DNA from 3 places in the Erwinia sorbitola genome. Region 2 is predicted to be linked to each of the others. Evidence: predicted binding sites of a transcription regulator. Region 2 holds the regulator's gene; each other region holds the start of a gene.

Region 1 (3,188 bases), 1.7 Mb from region 2:
CATAGGCATATTCAGTGGTGCCAGGAATATAGACATAGCTGTTAACACCCAGCCCGTTCTGCTCGGTACGGAACAGTGAAAGCGTGGCGGTCAGACGGCTGTTATTCCAGTCGCCTTTGATGCCCGTTTCGTAGCTTTTGCCCGTTACCGGATCGAGGTACTGCGCGCTGCTGTTACGTGAGGTTTGCGGCTGGAAGATGCTGGTGTAGCTGGCATACAGCGAGTAGGTATCGTTCAGGTCGTAGGTCAGACCGGCATAAGGCGCAATCTTATCGGCATCGTTATTACCGGACGTGCCGTTAGCGCTCCAGTCGGTGTAGCGGGCACCCACCAGCAGTGACAGTGGATCGGCGAGGGAGAAGCGGGCCGCCGTATAGACCGACTTCTGGCGAATAGCGTCATCCAGATAAGGCGTAAAAGGTGACCAGTCGGTGGCCCCTGTGGTGCCGTTCCAGTTACGGAAATCACCCACCTGCGAGCTATCCAGATTGGTGAAGCTGTTAAAGAAGGTGTTGTCCTGCTTGCTGTAGCTACCGCCAATCATCAGTTCATGACTGCGGCCCAGCAGTTCAAACGGGCCGTTAGCATAGAGATCTACGCTGTCGGTGGTGCGGCGACCTTTGTTCCAGCCGCTGTAAAGCAGGCTTCCCGTGCCGGTGGCTTTATCCGGGTAACCGCTGGCATACATCAGACGAGTGTCAAAATTGGTGCGGGTATGGCTGCCGGTGGCCTGTGCCTGCCAGCCGCTGTCAAATTTATGCGTCAGGGTGGCGAAAAACTTATTGGATTCTTTATCGCTGTACGCCCAGTCTGCGCCGGAGTTAAAGCTGCGATCAAAATGGGTGCGCTCGCCGTTGCTGTAGAAGGTTGGAATACCGCCCCAGCTTGGGTCTTCAGTGCTGCTCTCCTGATAATCCCACCCCAGCGACAGCGTGGTGGAATCGCTCAGATCGGCATCCAGCACGGTGGTGAGGAATTTCTTACGGGCATGATAGCGATCCAGCCAGCTGTCATTTTCCTGGTAACCGCCGATGGCGCGGCCGCGTACGCTACCTGACTCATTCAACGGTACGGTGATGTCGCCCACGTAGCGCTGCTTATCCCAGCTGCCGGTTTCCGCCGACAGGCTGCCGGTCACGACTTTACTGTCGGCGTGCTTGCGCACCATATTGACAGAGGCTGACGGATTACCGGATCCGAGCGCCAGGCTGTTCGCACCGCGAATCACTTCGACACGGTCATAGATAGCCGTATCTGAACGCGCGTCACCGAGATCCCAGACATCGGTCACCACGGTCGGTACACCATCAAACAGATAGTTATTAATCAGGAAACCGCGTGAATAGTAGTTCGAGCGATCGGAGTCGATATTTGAGGCAGAGACGCCAGTGGTATTGTTCAGCACATCGCCAACGCTTTGTAGCCCCTGATCCTGCATGCGCTGTTTGCTGACGATTGACACTGACTGCGGAATATCACGCACCGTCAGCGGCATTTTGGTACCCGCAGTGGTCACCGGCACGCTGTAGTCGGTGGCCGCCTGCTGTACTGCGGCACTATCTGCACTGGCTTCAACGGTCAGCGTATCGCTGGTGCTATCGGCGGCAAATGCAGGGTGCAGCGCGGAGATGACCAGCAGCGCGGCGATTGACGGAGTGAAAATAGGTGTAGCAGATAATGACGCTGAGTGAGTTTTATTATGGGCTGCTGAACGAGAAATTGGCACGATCATTCCTGGAATAAGTAGCTGATGTTATGTAACGGCCTGCACCGGGCACAAAGAGATCTACCGTTTGTCCTTAGGCGGTATTGGCACGCTGACTAATCCATGATGTCGCGGTGAGGTCCACTGGCACTGCAAATTGGCAATATTGCTTGTAATAGGAAGTAATGGGAAAGCAAATGAGAACTATAATTATTTAGGTATTGGATGTAAATATTTATTAAGCATGCGGGGAACTAATGCGGGTTTGGGGAATCATGGGGGGATCATGGCGCAGCGAACCTGCCCGGCCCCGGGGATAAAGAGGGAGCCGGACAGGGCAGGATTACAGCATCAGAAATCTGCTTTCAGTACCACGCGGAAATTGGCTTTTCCGGCGCGAACGTGATCCAGCGCTTCGTTGATTTTCGACATCGGGAAAAACTCAACGTGTGGCGCAATATCGCGACGTGACGCCAGCTTCAGCAGGGAACGCAGCTGACCAGGCGAGCCGGTAGAGGAACCAGTAATCGCTTTATCACCCATGATCAAATCAAAAGCACCTACCTGGAAAGGCTTCATCACGGCACCAACGGTGTGGAATTTTCCCTTCGGTGCCAGTGCATCAAAGTACGGCTTCCAGTCAAGATCGACGGCTACGGTGCTGAGGATCAGATCGAAGCGTCCGGCCTGGGCCTTCAGCGCTTCCGGGTCACGGCTGTTGACCACTTCATCGGCACCCATATCAAGGATCGACTGTTTTTTACCCGGCGTAGAGCTGAATGCCACCACTTCTGCACCCATCGCCCGCAGGATTTTGATGGCGATATGGCCAAGACCACCAATCCCGATCACGCCCACGCGGCTGGTGGCGGTAATATTGCTCATCAGCAGAGGCTTAAACACGGTGATACCGCCACACAGCAGCGGGCCGGCGCTGGTGGCATCCAGGCTTTCCGGGAGCGGGATAACCCACTGCCAGTCTGCACGCAGCTTCTCGGCAAAGCCGCCGTGATTCAGAATGGTTGGCGTGGTGCCCTGTTCGCAGTTCACCTGCTCACCGTTAATACAGGCGTCGCAGTGCTGGCAGCTTTTTGCCGTCCAGCCAATGCCCACGCGCTGGCCTATTGACAGCCCTTTATTTTTTGCCGCTTCGCCGAGTGCGGAAACGCGCCCGATCACTTCATGGCCGGCAATGGTCGGGTACTGAGAGATCCCCCATTCATTGTCGATCATCGACAAATCGGAATGGCAGACGCCACAGTATTCAACTTCGACTTCCACTTCCTCTGCACTCAGCGCGCCAGCGTCGAACTCATACAGCTCCAGGGCCTGTCCTGCTTTCATTGCAGCATAGCTTTTAATTTTCACTTCAATACCTCAGATTCAGTTTACGGTCAGGGGAGAGTGTAGCGCCCCGGGGTGTTAAAGTTGTTTTTTCGCCGCACAAACTGCGCATCAGCCGGAGTGAATGAGGTTTTTTTGT
Region 2 (3,188 bases):
TGTATCGGGGCCTTAGCACTCAGCGACAAAACTGACAGCATTACTGATTTATCCGCTCACGACGGTCTGTTATCATTAGCGATATCTGCTAAAAAATCAGCAGTCACCATATCATTAAGATTCAAGAGGTTATTAAACTCATGGCACTCGTCGGCATTTTCTTTGGTAGCGATACAGGCAATACCGAAAACATTGCAAAAATGATCCAGAAGCAACTGGGGAAAGATGTTGCAGAAGTTCGTGATATTGCTAAAAGCAGCAAAGAAGACCTTGAAGCCTTTGATATTCTGCTGCTTGGTATTCCTACCTGGTACTACGGTGAAGCCCAGTGTGACTGGGATGACTTCTTCCCGACGCTGGAAGAGATCGACTTCACTGGTAAACTGGTAGCGCTGTTTGGCTGTGGCGATCAGGAAGACTATTCCGAATATTTCTGCGATGCCATGGGCACCATTCGCGACATTATTGAGCCAAATGGTGCCGTGATTGTTGGCCACTGGCCAAGCGAGGGTTATCACTTCGAAGCCTCTAAAGGCATGGCAGATGACAACCACTTCCTTGGTCTTGCCATTGATGAAGATCGTCAGCCAGAACTCACTAACGAGCGCGTTGAAAAGTGGGTAAAACAAATTTCTGATGAACTTCAGCTGAAAGATATCATCGAAGCATAACCACACCCGCTTGATGTGGGAGCTATCTCACATCAAGCAAGTGGTTTTTCCTATAGAAGTAATAGATACATGTTTGTAACTTTCATCTGCAAAACTGTACAATAACCCCATCGGTTACCCGCTTACTCAGCGCCTGCCCCACTTTTTGAGAATGTGAGTCGCTCAAAGAGTGGTGAGATGGTGTAAATCGAAATGCTGACCCGGCATAATTCGGACGCGCGCTTCCCTGGATGTAACGACACTTATCCTTACATCCCTTGCGGTTTCAGGCATCCCTTTAGGTTTTCATTTCGCAGTATCAGCTCTATACTGAAACGCACTCATCTTTAGCGTTGACCGATGTTCAGGGCTTTACAGCCACTAAGTGACTAGCAAAGTAACAGGACAATATCCGCATGACTGACAATAACACCGCATTAAAGAAGGCCGGCCTGAAAGTCACGCTTCCCCGACTGAAAATTTTGGAAGTGCTTCAGGAACCAGAGGGCCATCACGTCAGTGCGGAAGATTTGTACAAACGCCTGATTGATATGGGCGAAGAGATCGGTCTGGCCACGGTTTACCGTGTGCTGAACCAGTTCGATGACGCGGGGATCGTTACCCGCCACAATTTTGAAGGCGGTAAATCCGTTTTCGAATTGACCCAGCAGCACCACCACGATCATCTGATCTGCCTGGACTGCGGTAAAGTCATTGAGTTTAGAGACGAATATATTGAGGAGCGTCAGCGTGAAATCGCTACGCGTCACGGTATCAAACTTAGCAATCATAGCCTGTATTTGTATGGCCACTGTGCGCTGGGTGACTGCCGTGAAGACGAGACTCTGCACGATAAATAATCTGTACGACTCAGTGTTAAAAACCGGTGGTTTACCACCGGTTTTTTTATACCTGTTTTACAGTGACTCCTCCCGGCTGAAACGCTGCCCATCGGCACTGACACTGCGGATTTTCACCCCAGGTTTAACCAGCGGTGGGTTTTGCCTGTCGTAGCGCTGCCAGCTCTTCCCGTCATCAGTGCTAAACGCTATCTCCACCCCAGGTAAAGCGGTATTAGCTTCAAGCTTTCCGCTTACAATACGCGCCCCTGGCACCGGCAAACGGTATCTGATGCCGTGCTTCTCAAGCTTCGCCAACTCACGCTGACCGAGAATATTGGCAAACCGCTGCCAGTCCAGAAGCAGAGCCTGCTGGTCAACCCAGTGTGTCTCACCGCCCCGATACTCTTTACCCGCCTGATAATCCTGCTCCCAGGAGGCACGATGCCAGGCCCGTTCAGCCAGAGAGAACAGACGCGGGAACATCATATATTCCATATTGTCATCAGTTCTCACCGTTTCACTCCACAGCTGGGCTGACATACCCGCTGCACCCGGCCAGGCTTTATCAGACTTCGCGCTGAAATAATGGCCGTCACGGTCTGTGGATGTTTCCGCATTTTGTGGCAGGTTATCCGGTGCAAAACTGAACATTTTCCGCTCGTCACTGAAACGGGTTCCCCAGTAATATCCTCTTTCGAGCGGGTTCACCTCATAGGGGAAATCCATATAGAGATAGTCAGGATTGGAAATAATCACCTGATAGCCCTTGTTTGCCCAGTCATTTACCGTATCGAAACCACCCCAGTAAAGCGTATCCCAGAAGTTAACTGCGACCTCTGGCGTGGCAAATGCGTGAGCATCTTCGGCATTTTTTAATCCATCCTGCCATGCCTGCATTCGGTTAATGCCATGCTGTTTCAGCAAACCGCTGACCTTAAGTGCAAAATAACTGGGAAGATGAGCAAGATCGCTTACCTTTCCTGAGGCGATCATCCCCTGACAAACCGGAGATTTTGCCCATGGCAGATCTTCTCTGCTCATATCAAGCTGGCCTTTACCCGCTTCCGGGCGTTTGATATCGGTGTAGCCTGGACCAAGACGGATATTTTTGGCTTCATCACCGCCGAAGTGCCAGCTGCGCAGCGGCTGCCCCGCTTCGTGATGCATAAGCTGAATCTCACTGATAACTTTATCGGCAAAGTGCAATGATGAATCCAGGCAGGGATTCAGATAGCTGGTGCGATCGTAAAGCTGTACTGAGGTGGTATTGGAGTCATCCTCCGGATCGACCAGCCGGTATTCTGACGCCAGTTTATCCTGTCCGGCCTTTTTCAAACGCTGATAGCGCGCTTCCATGGCGATCACCGCCGCACGAGCATGGGCAGGCATATCCACCTCTGGCAGAACCTGAATCCCGCGTGCTTTAGCGAATTTCACAATCTCAATGTAGTCCTGGCGGCTGAAATAGCCGCTGCCGTTATTATCGCTGAACGGCCCTGAACCTAACTGCGGTAACAGACAGCGTTGTTCTTTGAGATCGTGGCATCGCCGGCCGCCAACCTCGGTCAGCTCAGGCAAGCCGGGGATCTCAATACGCCAGCCTTCATCATCGGTCAGATGGAAATGGAAGACGTTAACTTTCCAGGCAGCCATCTGGTCAAGCATCCGCAGGATCGCCGCTTTACTGTGAAAATTT
Region 3 (3,188 bases), 2.0 Mb from region 2:
CTGGGAGAGCGCTTGCATGGCATGCAAGAGGTCAGCGGTTCGATCCCGCTTATCTCCACCAAATCTTCACCAGCAGATTAGGTGGCACCGAAGAACTGAGAGTTTAGTAGTGGGGGTATAGCTCAGCTGGGAGAGCGCTTGCATGGCATGCAAGAGGTCAGCGGTTCGATCCCGCTTATCTCCACCAAATTCTTAAAACCTGATGATTTATCCCATAATCTGCTTAGGCGGATTTTTTTTCGTCTGTTTTTTCTGCCCGGAGCGGAGCTATTGCTGCTGAAGTATTCAGGGGGATAAAACAAAAAGGGCGACCGGATAACCGATCGCCCTCTCGCATCATGCTCTTAAAGCCTGGCAGGCTGTCAGAGCACCAGTCCGGCAATAGAGGCTGACAGCACGCTCACCAGCGTTGAGCCGTACAGCAGCTTCAGGCCGAAGCGTGATACCACGTTACCCTGTTCTTCATGCAGCCCTTTAATCGCCCCGGCAACAATACCGATAGACGAGAAGTTGGCGAAGGAGACCAGGAACACCGACAGGATCCCTTCAGCGCGTGGTGACAGAGTGGTGGCAATTTTTTGCAGATCCATCATGGCTACAAACTCGTTAGAAACCAGCTTGGTTGCCATAATACTGCCCACCTGCAACGCTTCGCTGCTCGGCACGCCCATCACCCAGGCAAACGGGAAGAACACATAGCCGAGGATACCCTGGAAGCTGATACCAAAAATGGTATCAAACAGGGCGTTGATGGCGGAAATCAGCGCAATAAAACCAATCAGCATGGCGGCAACAATCACTGCCACTTTAAAACCGGCGAGAATATATTCACCCAGCATTTCAAAGAAGCTCTGGCCTTCATGAGTGTTACCCAGCTTCAGGTCTTCTTCACTATCCACGCGATACGGGTTAATCAGCGACAGCACAATAAAGGTACTGAACATATTCAGCACCAGCGCGGCAACCACGTACTTCGGCTGAAGCATGGTCATGTAGGCGCCGACAATCGACATTGACACCGTTGACATCGCCGTTGCGGCCATGGTGTACATGCGGCGCTCAGACATCTTGCCGAGGATATCTTTATACGCAATAAAGTTCTCTGACTGTCCCAAAATCAGTGAGCTTACAGCATTGAAAGACTCCAGTTTACCCATACCATTAACCTTCGACAGCACGGTACCGATAGCGCGGATGATAATCGGCAAAATGCGGAAGTGCTGAAGAATACCGATCAGCGCTGAAATAAACACGATAGGGCAGAGGACGTTAAGCCAGAAGAAGGCCAGGCCTTTATCACTCATATTGCCGAAGACGAAGTTTGTCCCTTCCGCCGCGTACTTCAGCAATTTTTCGAACAGGTCGGAGAAACCTTTGACGAATCCCAGACCTGCTTCCGAGTTGAGGAAGAACCAGGCCAGCAGAACTTCGATGACTAAAAGCTGTACGACAAACCGGACACGGATGTTTTTACGATCGCGGCTGACCAACAAGGCCAGCAGGGCGACCACCGCCAGTGCCAAAGCAAAGTGAAGAATGCGGGACATATTTGCTCCAAATTAGAGGGCTGTTATATTTCGTTGCACATTCTATGTAACAAGAACCGGAAAAACGAGATCTATACCGCAATATAACAATTACCTATTGCACAAGATTTCAGAAAAGCTTGAGGCGTCACATGTTTTCAACGGTTTCTGACCGTTTGCGTTACGGTCTTGCACTTTATGCTCGATTCACTCATCTCTTGCAACACTCTTTCGTTGAAAAAATGACCCGCTCGCTGGCGCAGGATTTACTCATACCCTAGAGTAAAAGAGGTTGCTGATTTTTTAGCAGTGCCGTAATTTACCTTAAAGTATAGCAATTGCTATACTTTATAGTACTGGCTATCGCAGTGATAAACACAACCTTTCTAAATGCACTTGATAATCATTATCAACTAAAGGCACTATGTTGCAGGTATATCGTTTCAGGGGTAAAAACTATGCTCGAAAGCCGCACTGTGGAGCAGAACGTCCGCAGTAGTCGTAAAATAAAATTTGCCTTAATGGGGCCAGCCTTTATCGCGGCAATCGGCTATATCGACCCCGGCAACTTTGCCACCAATATTCAGGCCGGGGCCTCCTACGGCTATACGCTGCTGTGGGTCGTCGTGTGGGCAAACATCATGGCGATGGTTATCCAGCTGATGTCGGCCAAACTTGGCATCGCCACTGGCAAAAACCTGGCGGAGCATATCCGCGATCGTTTCCCGCGCCCGGCAGTATGGTTTTACTGGGTGCAGGCGGAAATTATAGCCATGGCAACCGATCTGGCTGAATTTATAGGCGCAGCAATCGGCTTTAAACTGGTGTTCGGCGTCAGCCTGTTACAGGGGGCGATGCTTACCGGGGTGGCGACTTTCCTCATTCTGATGCTGCAAAGTCGCGGGCAAAAACCGCTGGAGCTGGTGATCGGCGGTCTGCTGCTGTTTGTTGCTGCCGCCTATGTGATTGAGCTGTTCTTCTCTCAGCCAAAAGTCGTCGATCTGTTGCAGGGAATGGCGGTGCCTTCACTGCCAACGGCGGATGCGGTACTGCTGGCTGCGGGCGTGTTGGGGGCAACGATTATGCCTCATGTCATCTATCTGCACTCATCGCTGACGCAAAAAAATGATGGTGCCACCCGCGGCGAACGCTACTCCTCTACCAAACTGGATGTGGCGGTCGCCATGACCATTGCCGGTTTTGTGAACCTGGCAATGATGGCAACGGCAGCGGCAGCCTTCCACTTTAGCGGCCACCGCGGCATTGCCGATCTTGACCTCGCCTATCTGACCCTTGACCCTTTGCTGGGTAAAGCGGCGGCGATGGTATTTGGTCTGAGCCTGCTGGCGGCGGGATTGTCCTCTACGGTGGTGGGCACGATGGCAGGGCAGGTGGTGATGCAGGGCTTTATCCGCTTCCATATTCCACTGCTGGTGCGTCGTGTGGTGACCATGCTGCCCTCCTTTATTGTGATTATGGCGGGCTGGGAACCTACGCGTATTCTGGTAATGAGCCAGGTGCTGTTAAGCTTCGGGATTGCGCTGGCACTGATACCGCTGCTGGCCTTTACCGGCAACCGTGAACTGATGGGCGATATGGTGAACTCGCGTTTGATGCAGAATATCGGGCGCGCCATCGTCGTCGTCGTGGTGGCGTTGAATG

The links. Region 2 encodes Fur, which represses iron uptake genes when iron is present. Its sites were predicted from a motif close to ATAATAATGAGAACNACTATCAA; they were not measured.
Region 1: a site for Fur is predicted at 1,897-1,919, ahead of fhuE (ferric-rhodotorulic acid/ferric-coprogen receptor FhuE). Genes of this name have one in related genera too.
Region 3: a site for Fur is predicted at 1,917-1,939, ahead of GN242_RS05830 (Nramp family divalent metal transporter). Genes of this name have one in related genera too.

What each region holds. Positions count from the first base shown of each region.
Region 1 is NZ_CP046509.1:248,465-251,652, forward strand. It holds gene fhuE (ferric-rhodotorulic acid/ferric-coprogen receptor FhuE) at 1-1,732, opposite strand, end outside; gene ahr (NADPH-dependent aldehyde reductase Ahr) at 2,057-3,073, opposite strand.
Region 2 is NZ_CP046509.1:3,262,844-3,266,031, forward strand. It holds gene fldA (flavodoxin FldA) at 141-671, shown strand; gene fur (ferric iron uptake transcriptional regulator) at 1,067-1,510, shown strand; gene GN242_RS14740 (beta-N-acetylhexosaminidase) at 1,568-3,188, opposite strand, start outside.
Region 3 is NZ_CP046509.1:1,288,042-1,291,229, forward strand. It holds tRNA gene GN242_RS05815 (tRNA-Ala) at 1-61, shown strand, start outside; tRNA gene GN242_RS05820 (tRNA-Ala) at 112-187, shown strand; gene GN242_RS05825 (NupC/NupG family nucleoside CNT transporter) at 363-1,547, opposite strand; gene GN242_RS05830 (Nramp family divalent metal transporter) at 1,985-3,188, shown strand, end outside.